DNA from 4 places in the Pantoea stewartii genome. Region 4 is predicted to be linked to each of the others. Evidence: riboswitches for the same ligand, from Rfam matches in the RefSeq annotation. Region 4 holds a riboswitch; each other region holds the start of a gene.

Region 1 (4,492 bases), 1.8 Mb from region 4:
TGGCAGCGGTCCCGCTGGCGCAGCGGCCGCCATCTATTCTGCCCGTAAAGGCATCCGCACCGCCCTGATGGGTGAGCGTTTCGGCGGACAGGTACTGGATACCGTTGATATCGAAAACTATATTTCCGTGCAGAAAACGGAAGGGGCCAAACTGGCTGGCGCACTGCGTGCCCACGTTGACGATTACAGTGTTGATGTGATTGACAGTCAGAGCGCGATTAAACTGATTCCGTCTGCGGCGAAAGGCGGCCTGCACGCCATTGAAACGGCGTCAGGTGCCGTACTGAAATCCCGTAGCATCATCCTGGCGACCGGCGCGCGCTGGCGCAACATGGGCGTACCGGGGGAAGAGCAGTACCGTACTAAAGGTGTGACCTATTGCCCGCACTGTGACGGTCCGCTGTTCAAAGGTAAACGCACTGCCGTCATCGGTGGCGGTAACTCCGGCGTGGAAGCGGCTATCGATCTGGCTGGTATCGTTGAACACGTCACATTGCTGGAATTCGCCAGCGAAATGCGTGCAGACAAAGTGCTGCAGGACAAACTGCGCAGCCTGAAAAACGTAGATGTGATCCTGAATGCACAAACCACCGAAGTGAAAGGCGACGGCAGCAAAGTTACCGGCCTGCAATATCTGGATCGCACCAACCAGACAACCCATGAACTGGCGCTGTCAGGCATTTTTGTTCAGATTGGCCTGCTCCCTAACACCACCTGGCTGGAAGGGGCGGTTGAGCGCAACAAGATGGGTGAAATCATCATCGATGCAAAATGCGAAACCAGCCTGAAAGGCGTTTTCGCAGCAGGCGACTGCACCACGGTGCCTTACAAGCAAATCATCATTGCCAGCGGTGAAGGGGCAAAAGCCTCGCTGAGCGCTTTTGATTACCTGATTCGCACCCAACCTGCACACTAAGTTTTTCCGGTGCAAAAGCCAGCCCTGTAACCTGTGTTACAGGGCTTTTTAGTATCCGGCCAGCGTCATTAACATCATCCACAACGGCGTGGTTATCGCGGCAAAAAGGGTGGAAAGCAACATACTGGCGGCCGTGGGGCCGGTAATCACGTTAAATTTCTGCGACATCAGGTAGACATTCACACCGACCGCCATCGACCCCAGCAGCACCACCACTTTACTTTCCAGCGCAGGCAGACCCGTCAGCCAGGCGATTGCCCAGACACACAGCGGCTGCAGAATCAGTTTCAACGCACAAATCGTGTAACTCTCTTTCAGGCCTTCCCGCACCCGGTAGTGCGCCAGGCTCATGCCGAGAGTGACCAACGATAAGGGTGCGGCGATGGACGCCAGCATGCGCAGCGGTTCAGCGGCGATGGCGGGAAGAGGCCGCTGCAACAGGCTCCAGGCGGTGCCTGATAAGATGCCAATAATTAACGGATTCCTGAGCACGCTAATCAAGGTGCGCTTAAAGCCCTGAAGGGAAAAACTGCCCTGTTTCGACCATTCCACCGAGACGGTGAGTAATGTCCAGAGGATCAGACTGTTAAATACCAGCACCAGCGCAACCGATGGCAAGGCACCGGGGCCCAGCAGGACGGTAGCGACCGGAATACCCAGCATAACGTTATTTGAAAAGACACCGCCTAGGGCAAAGACCGAACCGGCCACGCCATCCAGATGAAAAAGACGCGAGGCAAGGATTCGGCCCACGATAAACACCAGCAGACAACTGCCAAAGAATGCCAGAAGCAGGCGCACATCGACTGCGGGACTGTTGTAAAAGTCACTCATGATGCGAAACAGCATGCAGGGCAGGGCAACGTTAAAGACAAACCGGTTCATGCCTTCGCTGATGCTCAGCGGCCATTTGCCCCATTTCGTCAGGCAATAACCCAGGAAAATAAGAATAAACAGCGGGGCTGACAGGTAAATCTGGTGTCCTAATGTATCCAGCAGGAAGGGCATAAGCGTAAGCAGTCCAGTGACTCAGTAAGGGCAAGACTACCAAATTGCGTCGGCCGCGTAACCTGGCAAAACGTGTACCCGACCCGCGAATTTACCCCAGCCAGCGGCGCGCCTGGTCATCACTGATATCGCGATAATACACCCGATGGATAACCGCATCGCAACGCTGACAACGGGCAGAAAGATAAGTGGAATAATAGTGTCGGCCAGAAGGAGAAAGGGCACCCTGACGGGTAATGGTGATGTCAGTCCATCGGTGACGATGAGGGATAAGCGCTAAAAATCGCATCATGCTTCCTGTCAAGTATGAAGTGTTCTGGTAATTTTTAACTACGTGATATGAAGATTTATTGTTGCGATGTTGTAGGCAGGTGTTTGTTATTGCTGGGCATTCTGATAATGGTGAAGGATATAATTTACTTGCGTAAATACCTTTACTGCTCTGACGTGCAAATTTTAAGCCCGCAGCATTAAGCCTTTTTTCGTGCGGTGGGGAGTTGATCGGGATCATGTAAAAGTCTTGCCCGCCAGGTTGAAAAAAGAATAAGCACCTTGCTTAAATTTAGGGGCTTACTTATTCTTCTTTGCGTAACACGACTCGGGGTGCCCTTCTTTGTGAAGGCTGAGAAAAACCCGTATTACCTGATCTGGATAATGCCAGCGTAGGGAAGTCTGATGCCTGACCGCATTCGCCTTCTTGTCCGCCGGTTGGGAGTTCTTATGACACATCAACCGCACCATCTTTCTGATGCGCAATGCGCGCCCCTCCTGCAACAGTTTCGCCGTCAGTCACCGCTCGTGCACTGCATGACCAATGATGTGGTGCAAATGCTCACGGCTAATGTTCTGCTTGCTCTGAACGCGTCACCTGCCATGGTCATCGATCGCGAGGAAGCGCCGCAGTTCAGCGGTATCGCGGATGCACTGTTAATCAATGTCGGCACATTAACGCACGAACGCCAGCAGGCCATGGCCGCGGCAATCGAGGCGGCTAATCTGGCAGGCACGCCCTGGACGCTGGACCCGGTAGCGGTGGGCGCACTGACGTTGCGTACCCGGTTTTGCCAGCAGGTGCTGATGCAGTCGCCTGCCGTGATTCGCGGCAATGCTTCCGAGATTCTGGCGCTGGCCCAGCAGGCTGACGGCGGACGTGGCGTGGACAGCCAGCACGCCGCCGAAAGCGCCTTGCTGGCCGCCCAACAACTGGCGCGTGAGTATCAAACCTGTGTGGTGGTCACTGGCGAGGTGGATTATGCCACCGACGGAATGCGTACCCTGTCGATTGTCGGCGGATCGCCCTTAATGACGCGGGTGGTCGGCACCGGCTGTGCGCTGTCTGCGGTCGTCGCCGCCTTTGCCAGCCTGCCGGGTGACAGACTGGTCAATATCGCCAGCGCCTGTCGGGTGATGGCACTGGCCGGAGAGAAAGCCGCACAGGCATCAACCGGGCCGGGCAGCTTTGCACCAGCGTTTCTGGACGCGCTCTGGACACTGGAGGCCGCCCTGTGAAACGCATCAATGCTTTAACGATTGCCGGTACCGATCCCAGCGGCGGTGCCGGGATTCAGGCCGACCTGAAAACCTTCTCCGCACTGGGCGCTTACGGCACCAGCGTGATTACGGCCCTGGTGGCGCAAAATACCTGTGGCGTACAGTCGGTGTACCGTATTGATCCTGATTTTGTCAGCGCACAGCTGGATTCCGTTCTTGATGACGTGCGCATCGACAGTGCAAAAATTGGCATGCTGTCCGATGCGGCGATCGTGGAGCGGGTGGCGGTTGGCTTGCAGCGCCGGGCAATCCCGTTCGTGGTGCTGGACACGGTGATGGTGGCCAAGAGCGGCGATGCCTTACTGAGTCCTGATGCCATTGCCTGTGTCCGCGAGCGCCTGTTGCCACAGGTGTCACTGATCACACCTAATCTGCCCGAAGCCGCCGCGCTGCTCGAATGCCGTATGGCCAGCAATGAGAACGAGATGCTGACGCAGGGCGATGCCCTTCTGGCGCTGGGTTGTCAGGCCGTGCTGATGAAGGGCGGACATCTGGATCATGGCGAAAGTCCTGACTGGCTGATCACGCCAGCGGGGCGGCAACGGTTCAGCACGCCTCGGGTGAAAACGCGCCATACGCACGGTACCGGTTGTACGCTGTCTGCTGCGCTGGCGGCCCTGCGTCCACGGCACAGTGACTGGGCGGAGACGGTTAATGAAGCCAAAACCTGGCTACAACAGGCCCTGCTGACAGCCGATTCGCTGGAGGTGGGCCACGGGACTGGACCTGTGCATCATTTTCATCAGTGGTGGTAACGGCTTCGCTCAGCGATTGTACGGCGCGCTACTCAGCCTCGAACCAGTCACGGTTTTGCCTGATCACGGGCGCGAGCGAAAACATCATTGCCTGCAGATGGTGACGCAGGGCGGTTTCTGCCTGGTCCGCATCGCGCGCTTTCAGGGCGGCAAAAACGGCTTCATGTTGTTCGATCAGCGTTTCAGCGGGCGCGACCTGATTCAGGGTGAGATAGCGCACCCGGTCCATCGTCGCCTTGATGTTTTCAATGGTTTCCCATGC
Region 2 (4,492 bases), 540 kb from region 4:
CATGGTCGTCAGTAACACGCACAGCACGCCAGCGCCCAGGGCGATGCGCAGTGAGGTGAATGTTGCCTGCCACAACGCCGGTTGTTGCAAGGCGCCGCGCAGTCCGCCGTCCAGGCCATTAATAATCACTGCGATCAGGGGCGGTAGCAGTAACAGCAAGGCTAAACCGATGAGAGCAATGTCGCTGATGCGCGCCAGCACGGAATCCTGCGGATCGCGCCAGCCCTGGCGCTGCGTGTTGCCAGCGGGAATGGCGTGACTGAAGCGCTGACTGAGAAGCACCAATACCAGGCAGCAGCCAAGCTGAATCAACGCCAGGAGTGCGGCGCGTCCCGGATCGTAGTCGTAACTTAAAGCCTGAAAAATGGCCAGTTCGATAGTGGTGGCCCGCGGCCCGCCACCCAGTGAAAGCACCGTGGCAAAACTGGCGAAGCAGAGCATGAAAATCAACGCACCGGTAGGCAGTAACTGGCGACGTAGCCACGGCCATTCAAGGAGCCGAAAGTGATGCCAGCCACGGATATTCAGCTGTGCAGCAAGCTGACGCTGTTCGGCCGGAATGCTTTCCAGCGCCTGCAGCATCAGGCGCGTGGCCAGCGGCAGGTTAAAAAAAACATGGGCCAGTAAAATGCCCTGAAGCCCGTAAGGCGAGAAGTGATAGTCCACGCCAAGCCAGGCGCAAAGCCGGGCCAGCCAGCCCACCCGACCATAGACAGTGAGCAGACCAAATACCGCGACCAGCACCGGCAAGACCAGCGTCATGGCGCACAGGCGTAATAATCCCTGACGGCCAGGAAAACGGCGTCGATAGAGAGCCCGGGACAGCGGAATGGCCGGCAGCAAAGAGAGCAGGGCGGAGAGCAGCGCCTGCGTAAATGAAAAGCCAATCACATGATGCAGATAGGTATCCTGCAGAACCGCGCGCCAGTCGGTCGCCGGGGCCGCCATCCACAGTGCAGCAAAAGCTGACAACGCCACGCTGCAGAGCAGCAACGTGGCGAGTGAACCCGGAATCAGCCAGAAGGGGATCAGCGACTCACGGCGCGTTGCCATTGGCTGACCCATTGTGAACGGTGGCTGGCGACGGCTTCAGGCGAAAACTGTAATGCCGTCTTCGGCACGCTGAGTGAAGCAAAGCCTGCAGGCAGGTCGGTTTTGATCACCGGGTACATCCAGTTGCCGGTTGGAATCGTATTCTGGAAAGCGGGCGTGACCATGAACTGCATAAACTGCTCTGCCAGTTTTGGTTGTTTGCTGTTAGCCAGGCGGGCTGCCACTTCCACCTGCAGATAGTTGCCTTCGGCAAACGGTGCCGCGGCATAGTTATCCTTCTTCTCTTCAATAATGTGATAAGCCGGCGACGTGGTATAGCTCAACACCAGATCACTCTCGCCTTTCAGAAACAGACCGTAGGCTTCACTCCACCCTTTGGTCACCGTGACGGTTTTCTTTGCCAGCTTTTGCCAGGCTTCAGGCGCCTTGTCTCCGTAGACTTTTTGCATCCACAGCAGCAGGCCAAGGCCCGGCGTGCTGGTGCGGGGATCTTCATAAATCACGCGCCATTTTTCGGGGCTTTCGACCAGTTCTTTGAGGCTCTTTGGTGGGTTTTTCAGCGTGTTTATGTTATAGACGAACGCGAAGTAGCCGTAATCGAAGGGCACAAAGGTGGTGTCCTTCCAGCCGCCGGGAACCTGCAATTTACCGGTATCAACGTCGCTTTTGGCAAACAGCCCGGTTTGTTGCGCGGCCTGCAGGAGGTTGTTATCCAGCCCTAAGACCACATCGGCCTTGCTGTTCTTGCCTTCCAGACGGACGCGATTCAGCAGCGAAACCCCGTCTTCCAGGGCCACATATTTCAGTTCGCAACCGCACTGGGTTTCAAAGGCTTTTTTAACGGCCGGACCGGGTCCCCAGTCAGCGGAAAACGAATCATAGGTGTAAACCGTCAGGACAGGTTTGGCCGCGAAGACCGGGGCAGAGAGTAACAGCAGCACGGGCAGGACGTTTTTTAACACTTTGCGCTCCTATAGCGGCAGGGTTGAGTCGCAAAGGATCTGAGCAAAGTTGCCTCTCAAATCCCTACGTCGGCATTAACCGATTCAGGTTCGACGGGTATATCTCAGCGCTCTGACATGATGGAAAGAGGCACCCCGTTGAGAACGTCACATTCTAGTCATTTAATGCCCGCCGGGAAAGGATCACAGCGTGGGCGGTGCAAACCAGGCGGATTTAAAGTCAAACCACCCCAGCGTATTCATCCGTACCCCGCGCATACTGCGCTGGCCTTCCAGCAGCAGCCAGTGATGAAACAACGGATGAAGCCAGTTGCTTTCAACCAGCTGTTTCGCCCATTCAGCAAGGGGGAGCGTTTTCTCACGCCAGCGCGCAGCATCCTGCTGCCAGTTCACCGGCAGGCAGTGCTGCAACAACGGGACTTCGTATAACAGCGCAAACAGAGAATAGTCCAGGGGCAGGGTAAAGTTGACGCTGCCGAGCCAGATATCGCTTTCACCTGTGCCCTGATGCCAGGATTCATAACTGACCTCACGCACGTCCAGCGTCACGTCGTGTTGCGCCAGTAGTGGACGCAAGGCATCGGTGATACTGACGTGCTCAATGTGCTGGTTATAAACGGTCAGCGTCAGGTGTGTCAGGCCTGCGGGTTTTTCTACCGGTGTCAAATCACGCCGGTGGTGCCAGCGGGGCAGCAGGCCGTAAGCAGGAAACCAGTAACGCTGGTAGCCCAGATCCGCATTGTTCAGTAAGGCGATGGGGTTAAGCAGGAAGCTAAGCCAGCGTCGAATGCCCGGTTCGCCTGCCTTCGCGGAGCGCTGGTCAAACAGTAAAAAGTAGCAGCCCTCTTCAAGCCGACTCTCTTCCTGTTTCTCATCGGCCTGTTCGCCCTGCAGGCGAACACCGGCATAAACCACTTCGTCACTGATCTCGGGCAGCACCCATACCGACACGTCATCGATCAAGGCGCGATAGCCAAAGTAGTCGTCGAAGGCTTCGATCTTCAGCTGACTTTGCTGATTGCGGATGACCCGATAGGGCCCTGTCCCTATGGGCTGACGGGCAAAATCGCGCATATCGGGCCACTCGCGCGGCAGAATCATGGCGCTGACGCTGCCCAACAGCCAGGGTAGCCAGCTGTCGGGCTGATCTAAATAGATATCCAGCGTCCAGGGGGCAGGGGAGTCAAGTCGCTGAAGATGGCAAAACAGCGGATGCTGGCGCAGGCGCTCAAGGCTGGCAATCACATCGTCCATGTCGAGTTCCCGGCCATGATGGAAACGGATAGCCGGACGTAGATAAAAGCGCCAGTGTCGATCCGAATGTTGCTGCCAGTGATGAGCGATATCGGCTTCGATTTCCCCTTTTTCCTCATTTATGCGTGTCAGACCGCTAAAAATCTGACGAGCGATATGGGTTTCTGACCGACGCAGGGGCGATCCAGGCAGCAGATTGAGCAGAGGGCGATAGTAGAGGACGCGCAGAATATGTTTTCCCTGCCGGAAACTGCGGCCCAGATGCGCGCTGATCATCTGTCTGACCTGATCTTTATCGCCGACAAGCTGCACCAGTTGATCAATACGATCCTGTTCCAGCAGGTCTTCAGCGCGCTGCTGCTGCAAGGTTAGTCCGGTGTAGCAGAAGGTGAGCACGGATCGCTTGCCCCGTCCGGCCTCCGCCTGCCAGGTGAGCCAGCCGGCTTCCTGCATCCTGTTAAGCAGGTTCCGCATATGGCGACGTGAACAGTGCAGGGCGTCGGCCAGTTCACCCAGGGTGGTTTCCTGCGATTGCCCCTGACAGCTCTGCCACAGACGAATGAACTGCTGCTTCAGACGTGATGACGACATAAAAGAGGAACTCCCTCTGAAACCTGCTCTGTTTTTCCTGCCCTATTTTAGAGGCAAACTTTCTCGCATTGGAAGAGCGGGAGGCATTCAGCGATGGATGGCGCTCTGACATGGACGGCAGCGATGCCCGTCCCTTCTGAGTAGTGTGCTACGATTTTGCCAGCAGAGTTATTCTGCTGGTTTTTTTTACGTTGCAGGTTATGGTCGGGGGACACGCTTCCCGTTTCTATTGTTGTTCTGTCAGGGATAAGGCATGAAATCTTTGTTAGCATTCTCGCGCCGTTTCAATCCAGTGTTTTTCGCTTTTATGGTGACCGCCTTTATCCTCGGCGTAGCGGGCGCGCTTCAGGCACCGACGCTGAGCCTGTTTTTATCGCGAGAAGTGCAGGTGCCGCCGCTGTGGGTTGGGCTGTTTTTTACCCTCAATGCCGTTGCCGGGATTGTGGTGAGCATGATGATCGCAAAACGTTCCGACCGGGTCGGCGATCGCCGCAATATCATCTTGCTGTGCTGCATGCTGGCGTTGGCAAACGCGCTCCTGTTCGCCTTTACCCGCCATTATCTGACGCTGATAACGCTGGGCGTACTGCTGTCGTCGCTGGCGAATGTCGCCATGCCGCAGCTTTTTGCCC
Region 3 (4,492 bases), on a different replicon from region 4:
CATGCGTACCGGATCGTGGGATTTCGCGACGGCGGTATTCAGCAACACGGCATCAAAGCCCAGCTCCATCGCCTGCGCCGCCTGGCTGGGAGCACCGATCCCCGCGTCAATGATCAGCGGAACGTCTTTAAACCAGGCACGCATGGTGCGTAAACCGTCAATATTGCGTAGCCCCTGCCCCGAGCCAATGGGCGCGCCCCAGGGCATCAGCACCTGACAGCCCGCTTCCAGCAGTTTTTCGCCCACAATCAGATCTTCTGTGGTGTAAGGAAAAACATAAAAACCTTCGGCACATAAAATACGGGCGGCCTCCACCAGGGCGAAAGGATCCGGTTGCAGGGTATCCGCGTGCCCGATCACTTCCAGTTTGATCCACGGCGTGGCAAACAGTTCGCGCGCCATATGCGCCGTCGTGACGGCTTCCCTGACGGTATGGCAACCCGCCGTATTGGGTAACACGCGCTTATTCAGCGTTTTCAGTAAATCGCGAAAGGCCCCACCCTGACTTCCTTCCCGACGCAGACTGACCGTGATGATATCCGCACCGGAGGCCACAACAGCCTGCTGAAGAATATCCGGTGAGGGATAACCGGCCGTACCCAGTAAAAAACGGGAGTCGCCCTTGTAGTCGTAAAACATGATCAACCTCCCTGCATTGGCGACAGCACTTCCAGACGGCAGTTGGCCTCAAGCAACTGTGAGGCATAGCGCTCTCTGGGAACAAAGGTTCCATCGAGGGCACTGGCCACACAGCCAGCGTCAATGCCCTGCTCTTCTAACAACTCCGCAAGCGTCCCGGCTTTCGTCTCGATAGCACGACCATTTAGTTCGATTCGCATAGTAGTCTCTCTGTTGCAAGTTGATGCATGAGCTTTTCGGCCATAACCGGTGCCAGCAAAAAGCCATGGCGATACATGCCGTTAATGGAAAAGACACCGTTTTCATAACGCACGTCGGGCAGGTTGTCGTGATAAGCAGGACGTAACCCCGTCCCGCTTTCGATAATGCGCGCTTCGGCAAGCGCAGGATGAATGCTGTAAGCAGCGCTCAGCAGCTCCATCATGGCGCGCGCGCTGATGGGGCTGGTATCCTGACTCTCAACCATGGTGGCCCCGAGCATAAAGTGCCCCTGCGCCCGGGGAACCAGATAGCAAGGAAAACGGGGATGCAGCAGGCGTAAAGGTCGGGAAAACGTGATCTCATCCGTTTGCAGGATTAGCATTTCGCCCCGCACCGCACGCAAGGCTGGCTGTGCCTCACGCGCATGAATACCGCGGCAATCAATAATGCGTCCGCTGGGATTGCCAGCGTGAATACTGACGCCCGCGCTGACCAGACGTGCACGTAACTGTTGCATTGCCTGACGCGGATCGAGATGCGCTTCAGCCGGGAAAAATAATCCCCGGGCGAAGCGGTTTTCCAGCGCGGGTTCGATGTCACCTGGCGCAACCCACTGATGCGCTAGGGTCATGCTGGCAAACCGGGTAAGTTCGGCGCTGTCACGCGGTGGCGTGAGTACGAGTGTGCCCTGCTGTTCAACGCCACTTACGCGGGCTGCCCACCACGCTGCAGCGTGCTGTCCCCATTCAACGACCTGCTGAGGCGCACTTTCTGCCTCACACCAGGGTGCCAGCATGCCGCCAGCCCAGTAGGACGCCGCCTGACAATTCGGTTGCGTAATGACTTCAACCTTTTCGCCGTGTTCGGCCAGTAACGTCGCGATACAGAGTCCGGATACACCGCTGCCCAGCACTGACCAGCGGCTCATTGTCCGCCATCCTGATGGGGTAAAAACGGAATAAGGATAGTCACATTGGCCTCTCTGTTAGCTCTCAGAGACCCGCGATACAAGAAGGGAAAAAGCACAAGCCTGACAGAAACAGGCTCTGCGGCAAGCATCTACGCGATGCGCAGATGCCCGTCTTCCTACGCCAGTATCAACTGGGTCAGGTTCTAAGGGTCGCTAAGCCGCGCATGGCGCTATTAGCCTCTCAGTCTCTCTGGCGAGACTCCCCTGACGGGTTCTAGTTGTATTTTAAGCGACGCTGTTCGTCAAGGCTGACACGCAATTTATCGCCGGGTCCGGCAAGATAAATAGCGCATTCAGGGTACACCCATATAGCGCAACAACGCCGTCATGCAGGCCGCGCCCAGAATAATGAAAATCAGCGGAGCTCTACGCCAGGCAAGGAACAGGGCAAACCCGACGCCCAGCACTCTGGCCATCCCTGCAAAATGCTGGCCTTCAAACAGCGTGGTGGTTGCCGCAACCGCAAGCAGCAGTACAGTGGCAGCATCGGATAACATATTTTGGGTTCGTTCACTGACGGGCAGACGATTGCCGAGTTTAACACCCGCGAAACGGATGGCGTAGGTGCCAGCAGCCAGCAACGCAATACCTGCAATAATCATGGCGTGATTCATTTGCGCGATCTCCATGTAAAGAGGCCAAGCAAGGAAAACAATACGGGCATACCGGCAGGTACGAAAGGCGTGACCACCAGCGACAAAAACGCACCAGTCATAGCAGGAATGCGGGTGCGCGCTTTGCGTAAGGCAGGAAAGATTAGCGCAATCAGGATCGCGGGAAAGACCGCATCCAGGCCGATAGCAGACACATTCGGAATAAACTGCCCTATCGCCGCGCCAGCCATTACGGTCACAGGCCAGATTACGCCAATACTGATGCCGCATATCCAGAATGCCTGGCGACGTTGCGCCAGCGTAGGCTGGGAAATGCCAAACACGACACTTTCATCATTCATGATGTGGCATCCTAGCAGACCCCGTCTGCCCTGACCGACCAAATCCTTGACAGTGATACCAAAAGGAAGATGACGCGCATTGACCAACAGCCCCGCCGCTGCCGCCGTGAGAGGACTGCCACCGCCCGCCACGATACCGATAAACAGGAACTCCGACGCCCCCGCCAGCACCAGCGTCGATAACGCCAGCGGCACCCAAAACGGAAAACCCTCTGCAAGAGCGAGCGAACCATATGACAGGCCAACAATGCCATCGGCAAGACAGACAAGGAAAATGGCTTTTATCACGCCCTTGTCCAGCGTCTCTTTTTTATCCAGCATCACGATTAGATCCCATAACGAACGATATACCCATTATAATGAACGGACCGCAGCAGCATTACAAGATGAACGATATGTTCGCTATAACTAACAGGATGCAGGATGAGTACACCCATTGATATTATCGCCAGCAGTTTAGTCAGAGAGCGCCAGCGGGCAGGACTGACACTTGCAGAAGTCGCGCGTCGGGCCGGCATAGCAAAATCGACCCTCTCTCAACTTGAGGCGGGGAACGGTAATCCTGGCATTGAGACGTTGTGGTCACTTTGCGTTGCCCTGAATATTCCGTTTGCCCGCCTGATGGAGCCGGAAGCGAACCGCCTGCAGGTTATTCGTCGCGGTGAAGGCCCTGCCGTTGCCGCCGAGCAGGCGGATTATAAAGCCGTCCTGCTGGCAACCTGTCCGCCCGGCGCGCGACGGGATATCTATCTGCTAAACATCCAGCCCGGCAGCGAGCGCCGCTCGCAACCGCATTCGCCGAACACCATTGAGCATCTCATCTTGACTCAGGGACGCGCGCTGGTCGGGCCCACAGACTCGCCCGTCGAACTGGCACCGGGCGACTACATCAGCTATCCCGGCGACACTGAACATATTTTTCGTGCGCTGGAGCCGGATACGCTGGCCGTGCTGGTCATGGAGCACATCTGAGGGTGCTCTGCCTCAGTCATCAGGCAGGCTAATCGCATCAAGGGAAATGACCCGATGTGCACTCCTCTCAAGTAGCGTGAGATCATGACTGACCAGCAGAATGGCGCAGCGTTGCTGCATGGCCAGATCAGTCAGTAAGGCCAGCGTCTGTTGCTGAACCACAGGATCGAGACGCGACGTGGGTTCATCGGCAAACAGGAACACGGGATTCAGCAACATCGCCCGAAGCAGCGAAAACCGCTGAAGTTCACCGCCTGACAATCCTGAAGCCGGACGGTGTAACAACGCCTGTCCGAGCCCCAATTGCCGCATCCGCTCATCACGTCGCCTCACCGGGATTGTGTGGCGCTGCAGCAGATCGTCGATGATCTGGGCCATAGTGATATCCGGTGGAAAAACCGCAGAAGGATCCTGGTACAGTTTTTGATAACGCAACGGATGAAACCTGCCCGGTCGGGTTATCGTTCCCTTATCGGGCTTAATCAAGCCCGATAGCGTATCTCCCAGGCTGCTTTTGCCACTGCCGCTCTCACCATAAAGCCCAACGATTTCACCGGCGCGAAAGCATAAATTTACATTGCGGAACAACGTTTTCCCGGCGCGTTTCAGAGTAAGCCCTTCGGCCCGTAATACGAGGGTGTCATCACAGGGCAACAACGTGGCCGGTGGCCAGGCATGGGGTTCGGCGGCCAGCAACTGTTTCGTATAAGCCTTCTGCGGCGCATTCAGGACTTGCGTGGCATTGCCCTGCTCAA
Region 4 (4,492 bases):
TTCAGGATCGGGAACAGGCAGGCGATCGACATCGGCACGGCAGGTTACGGGGTTTGAAAAGCATGGACCTTCCCCCGTTTCGAAGTACAGCCCTAATCCCATCGCATCAGGAATGGTGAGAATATCACTGAAGAGGATGGCCGCATCGAGCTTGTAGCGACGCAATGGTTGCAGGGTGACTTCGCAGGCCAGCTCGGCATTCTTACACAGCGACATAAAGTCGCCCGCCTGGGCACGCGTGGCTTTATATTCCGGCAAATATCGTCCGGCCTGGCGCATCATCCATACGGGGGTAACATCGACAGGCTGGCGTAACAGGGCGCGCAAATAACGGTCGTTCTTCAGTTCACTCATGTCAGGACTCTCTCGGTATCAAGCGAGTAGTGTAGCACTCTCACGCCTCAGCGCGGCAGAGGGCAACGGTATCTTCAATTAATCGACGGGCAACGGTGCCAGGTGGAGGCAGTAAAGGCAGCGCATCAAAACGGAACCATCCGGCATCCAACAGCTCTTTACCGTCGTGCTGTAAGTCGCCGCCGTCATACTCCGCCATAAAGGCCATCATTAAGGACTGCGGGAAAGGCCAGGGCTGGGAAGTGACATAACGGACATTCTTCACGCGCACGTTGCTCTCTTCCATCACTTCGCGTGCAACCGCCTGTTCAATGGTCTCACCGACTTCAACGAACCCGGCCAGCACAGTGTAAATGTTATTACGATGACGCGCATGGTTGGCCAGCAGGATCTCATCTCCACGGCGGATAGCAACGATAATACAGGGCGCAATTTGTGGGTAATAACGTTCACGGCAATGGCTACACAGGCAGGCAAATTCGCGTTTACTGGCATGCATCTCATGACCACAATAGCCGCACCAGCGATGGGATCGGTAAAACTCTGCTAACTGCACCCCGCGCCCGGCCAGCTGAAACAGGCCCGGATCTTCGTTGAGTAACTGGCGCAACGACAACATATCTGACGAACGCGTTTCACAAATCAGCCAGACCTTCTCTCCCTGCCATTCGCCAATCACGCGCCCCTGGTGCCCGGTCAGGCCAAACTGCTGTGCGTTTCCGTGAGGTAAATCGCCTTGCGGTAACCAAATTTTCTGTTCACTACTGACAATCCACCATCCAGCGTCTACGCTTGAAATTTCGCATTGCATTTATTTCGTCATCCTTAGCGTCAACCCGCACGCTGAAGTCCCGATGTTAAGTGTGTAGATGAACAACTATACCCAAATAATTCTGGTTGCAAGACGACAGCACGCTTATTTATCCCGACAGGTTCGCGGAGAACAAGCGCAATTGGCGCATCGCTAATCTGAAATATGAAGGTGCATAACGCATACGGAGTTAACTATGCTTAACCAGTTAGACGTTCTGACCCAACGCGTAGGTGGCAGTAATGAACTGGTAGATTCATGGCTGGCAGCTCGCCGCCAGCTGTTGGTTTCTTATTACCATTTGGTCGGCATCAAGCCAAAAAAAGAAGCGCTGACTCGCCTGGACGAGCAGGCACTGGATAACTTTTGCCACACGCTGGTCGATTATCTTTCATCCGGTCACTTTAGCCTTTACCAGCGTTTGATTGCAGAGATGGACGGCACCAGTCCGCTGCTGGCTGCCGCGCAGATTTACCCGTCGCTGGAAGCCAATACCGAGCAGTTGATGCAGTTGTATGACAGCCACCTGCAACAGGCCATCGACGACGACAACTATGTGACGTTTCAGCACGCCTTGTCAGAAGTCGGCGAAGCTCTTGAGGCGCGTTTTACCCTTGAAGACAAGCTTATCCAAATGGCATGGGACAATCACCTGACTCCGCCCGTGGCGAACGATAGTGAAATTGCCCGCCCTGCTTAACAGGGCCGCAAATGTAAATAACTTGTGATTCATAAAAAGCCCCCTTATGCTGAGTGGGCTTTAAAACATCTGTTTTATGTTAGTCAGGGTTTGACGGTTGCACGTCCTTGCGGGACCTGATTAACCGTTAAACCAAATCTTGTCGGAGTGCCCATTGGGCTGAGACCGTTAATTCGGGATCCGCGGAACCTGATCAGGTTAGAACCTGCGAAGGGAACAAGAGTAAATTTTTACGGTACGCCGCACTCAGGGTGCCCGCTGTGCCGTTACTCCTTCCGAACTCCGGACAAGCAACCTTCCCACTTACTGGAATATTGCTATGTCTACTACGAAAACGACCCGTCGCGAACAACGTGCTCAGGCACAGGAATTCATTGATTCCCTGCAGGGTGGCAGTGCCTTTCCCAACTCAAAACGTATCTGGCTGACCGGCAGTCGTGACGACATTCGTGTCCCCATGCGCGAAATCCAGCTTAGCCCTACATTGACCGGCGGCAGTAAAGATGAGCCCGTTTACCAGGAAAATGAGCCTGTGCCGGTTTATGACACCGCCGGTGCCTATGGCGATCCGGCAGCAAAAATCGACGTGCATCGCGGACTGGATAAACTGCGTGCTCGCTGGATTGAAGAGCGCGACGACAGCGAAAAACTGACGCAGATTAGCTCGGCGTATACGCAGCAGCGACTGGCTGATGACGGACTGGATCACCTGCGCTTTGAACATCTGCCAACGCCGCGCCGTGCTAAAGCCGGCCGCTGTGTGACCCAGTTACATTACGCGCGTCGGGGAATCATCACGCCAGAGATGGAGTTCATCGCCATCAGGGAGAACATGGGCCGTGAGCGCATTCGTGGTGAGGTACTTCTGCAACAGCATCCGGGCCACAGCTTTGGTGCCCATCTGCCCGAAAACATTACCCCCGAGTTTGTACGCCAGGAAGTGGCCGCTGGCCGCGCCATTATTCCGGCCAATATCAACCATCCCGAATCCGAACCGATGATCATTGGACGCAACTTTCTCGTGAAGGTGAATGCCAACATTGGTAACTCAGCGGTGACCTCGTCTATTGAAGAAGAAGTAGAAAAGCTGGTCTGGTCCACACGCTGGGGCGCGGACACGGTCATGGATCTGTCGACCGGACGCTATATTCATGAAACCCGTGAATGGATTCTGCGTAACAGTCCTGTTCCCATCGGCACTGTTCCGATTTATCAGGCACTGGAGAAGGTCAACGGTGTGGCTGAAAACCTGAACTGGGACATTTTCCGCGATACGTTACTGGAGCAGGCCGAACAGGGCGTGGATTATTTTACTATCCATGCGGGTGTGCTGCTGCGCTACGTTCCCATGACTGCAAAACGCCTGACCGGTATTGTGTCCCGTGGTGGCTCCATTATGGCGAAGTGGTGCCTGTCTCATCACAAAGAGAGCTTTCTCTATGAACACTTCCGCGACATCTGTGAAATTTGCGCAGCCTACGATATCGCTTTGTCACTGGGCGACGGATTACGCCCCGGATCGATTCAGGACGCCAACGACGAAGCACAGTTCGCTGAGCTGCACACGCTGGGTGAACTGACAAAAATAGCCTGGGAATATGACGTACAGGTGATGATCGAAGGCCCCGGCCATATCCCGATGCAGATGATCCGTCGCAACATGACAGAGCAGCTGGAACATTGCCATGAAGCGCCGTTTTATACTCTGGGCCCACTGACGACCGACATTGCGCCGGGCTACGATCATTTTACCTCTGGCATCGGTGCCGCCATGATTGGCTGGTTTGGCTGCGCGATGTTGTGTTACGTCACGCCGAAGGAGCATCTTGGCCTGCCAAACAAAGAGGATGTGAAACAGGGGTTAATCACTTACAAGATCGCCGCGCATGCTGCCGATCTGGCCAAAGGCCATCCGGGGGCGCAGATCCGCGACAACGCCATGTCGAAAGCGCGCTTCGAATTTCGCTGGGAAGATCAGTTCAATCTGGCGCTGGATCCTCATACAGCCCGGGCCTATCACGATGAAACGTTGCCACAGGAATCGGGTAAAGTCGCCCACTTCTGTTCAATGTGCGGCCCTAAGTTTTGCTCAATGAAGATCACGCAGGAAGTGCGTGACTATGCTGCCAGACAGGAAGCGGAAGCGCAGGCTATTGAGGTTGGCATGGCGCAGATGTCTGATCATTTCCGTGAACGGGGCGGTGAACTCTACCATCCCGCCACAGCGATTAAGGAGGAGTAAATGAACGCCTTTCCCGCTACCGCGCCGCGATTAGGGCTGTATCCGGTGGTCGACAGCGTTGAATGGATCGAACGCTTACTGGATGCCGGGGTGCGCACGATTCAGCTGCGGATTAAGGATCTGCCAGATGAGATCGTTGAACCCACCATCATCCAGGCTATCGCAACAGGTCAGCGTTACCAGGCGCGCCTGTTTATTAATGACTACTGGCAGCTGGCGATTAAGCATAAGGCTTATGGCGTTCATCTGGGGCAGGAAGATCTGGCCGTGGCCAATGTGCAGCGCATTCTGGACGCAGGCTTGCGCCTGGGCATTTCCACGCACGATGATGCTGAGCTGGATCGGGCGCTGGCGCTGCGTCCTTCCTACATTGCGCTGGGACATA

What was found. Region 4 has a riboswitch for thiamine pyrophosphate ahead of thiC (phosphomethylpyrimidine synthase ThiC). Riboswitches for the same ligand answer to the same signal wherever they lie in the genome.
Region 1: linked by a shared signal. The riboswitch ahead of thiM (hydroxyethylthiazole kinase) and the one ahead of thiC (phosphomethylpyrimidine synthase ThiC) in region 4 are both predicted to bind thiamine pyrophosphate.
Region 2: linked by a shared signal. The riboswitch ahead of thiB (thiamine ABC transporter substrate binding subunit) and the one ahead of thiC (phosphomethylpyrimidine synthase ThiC) in region 4 are both predicted to bind thiamine pyrophosphate.
Region 3: linked by a shared signal. The riboswitch ahead of G5574_RS22305 (FAD-dependent oxidoreductase) and the one ahead of thiC (phosphomethylpyrimidine synthase ThiC) in region 4 are both predicted to bind thiamine pyrophosphate.

The regions. Positions count from the first base shown of each region.
Region 1 covers NZ_CP049115.1:1,226,528-1,231,019, reverse strand. The annotation lists gene ahpF (alkyl hydroperoxide reductase subunit F) at 1-916, shown strand, start outside; gene G5574_RS05815 (AEC family transporter) at 965-1,924, opposite strand; gene G5574_RS05810 (hypothetical protein) at 2,016-2,213, opposite strand; TPP riboswitch at 2,514-2,610, shown strand; gene thiM (hydroxyethylthiazole kinase) at 2,645-3,433, shown strand; gene thiD (bifunctional hydroxymethylpyrimidine kinase/phosphomethylpyrimidine kinase) at 3,430-4,230, shown strand; gene G5574_RS05795 (GntR family transcriptional regulator) at 4,259-4,492, opposite strand, start outside.
Region 2 covers NZ_CP049115.1:3,609,224-3,613,715, forward strand. The annotation lists gene thiP (thiamine/thiamine pyrophosphate ABC transporter permease ThiP) at 1-1,053, opposite strand, end outside; gene thiB (thiamine ABC transporter substrate binding subunit) at 1,029-2,015, opposite strand; TPP riboswitch at 2,059-2,163, opposite strand; gene sgrR (HTH-type transcriptional regulator SgrR) at 2,199-3,860, opposite strand; gene G5574_RS17000 (MFS transporter) at 4,114-4,492, shown strand, end outside.
Region 3 covers NZ_CP049116.1:187,008-191,499, reverse strand. The annotation lists gene G5574_RS22315 (thiazole synthase) at 1-639, opposite strand, end outside; gene thiS (sulfur carrier protein ThiS) at 642-839, opposite strand; gene G5574_RS22305 (FAD-dependent oxidoreductase) at 824-1,768, opposite strand; TPP riboswitch at 1,907-2,026, opposite strand; gene G5574_RS22300 (AzlD domain-containing protein) at 2,104-2,424, opposite strand; gene G5574_RS22295 (AzlC family ABC transporter permease) at 2,421-3,086, opposite strand; gene G5574_RS22290 (helix-turn-helix domain-containing protein) at 3,189-3,737, shown strand; gene G5574_RS22285 (ABC transporter ATP-binding protein) at 3,750-4,492, opposite strand, start outside.
Region 4 covers NZ_CP049115.1:3,065,380-3,069,871, reverse strand. The annotation lists gene hemE (uroporphyrinogen decarboxylase) at 1-354, opposite strand, end outside; gene nudC (NAD(+) diphosphatase) at 395-1,165, opposite strand; gene rsd (sigma D regulator) at 1,362-1,865, shown strand; TPP riboswitch at 1,999-2,098, shown strand; gene thiC (phosphomethylpyrimidine synthase ThiC) at 2,185-4,107, shown strand; gene thiE (thiamine phosphate synthase) at 4,108-4,492, shown strand, end outside.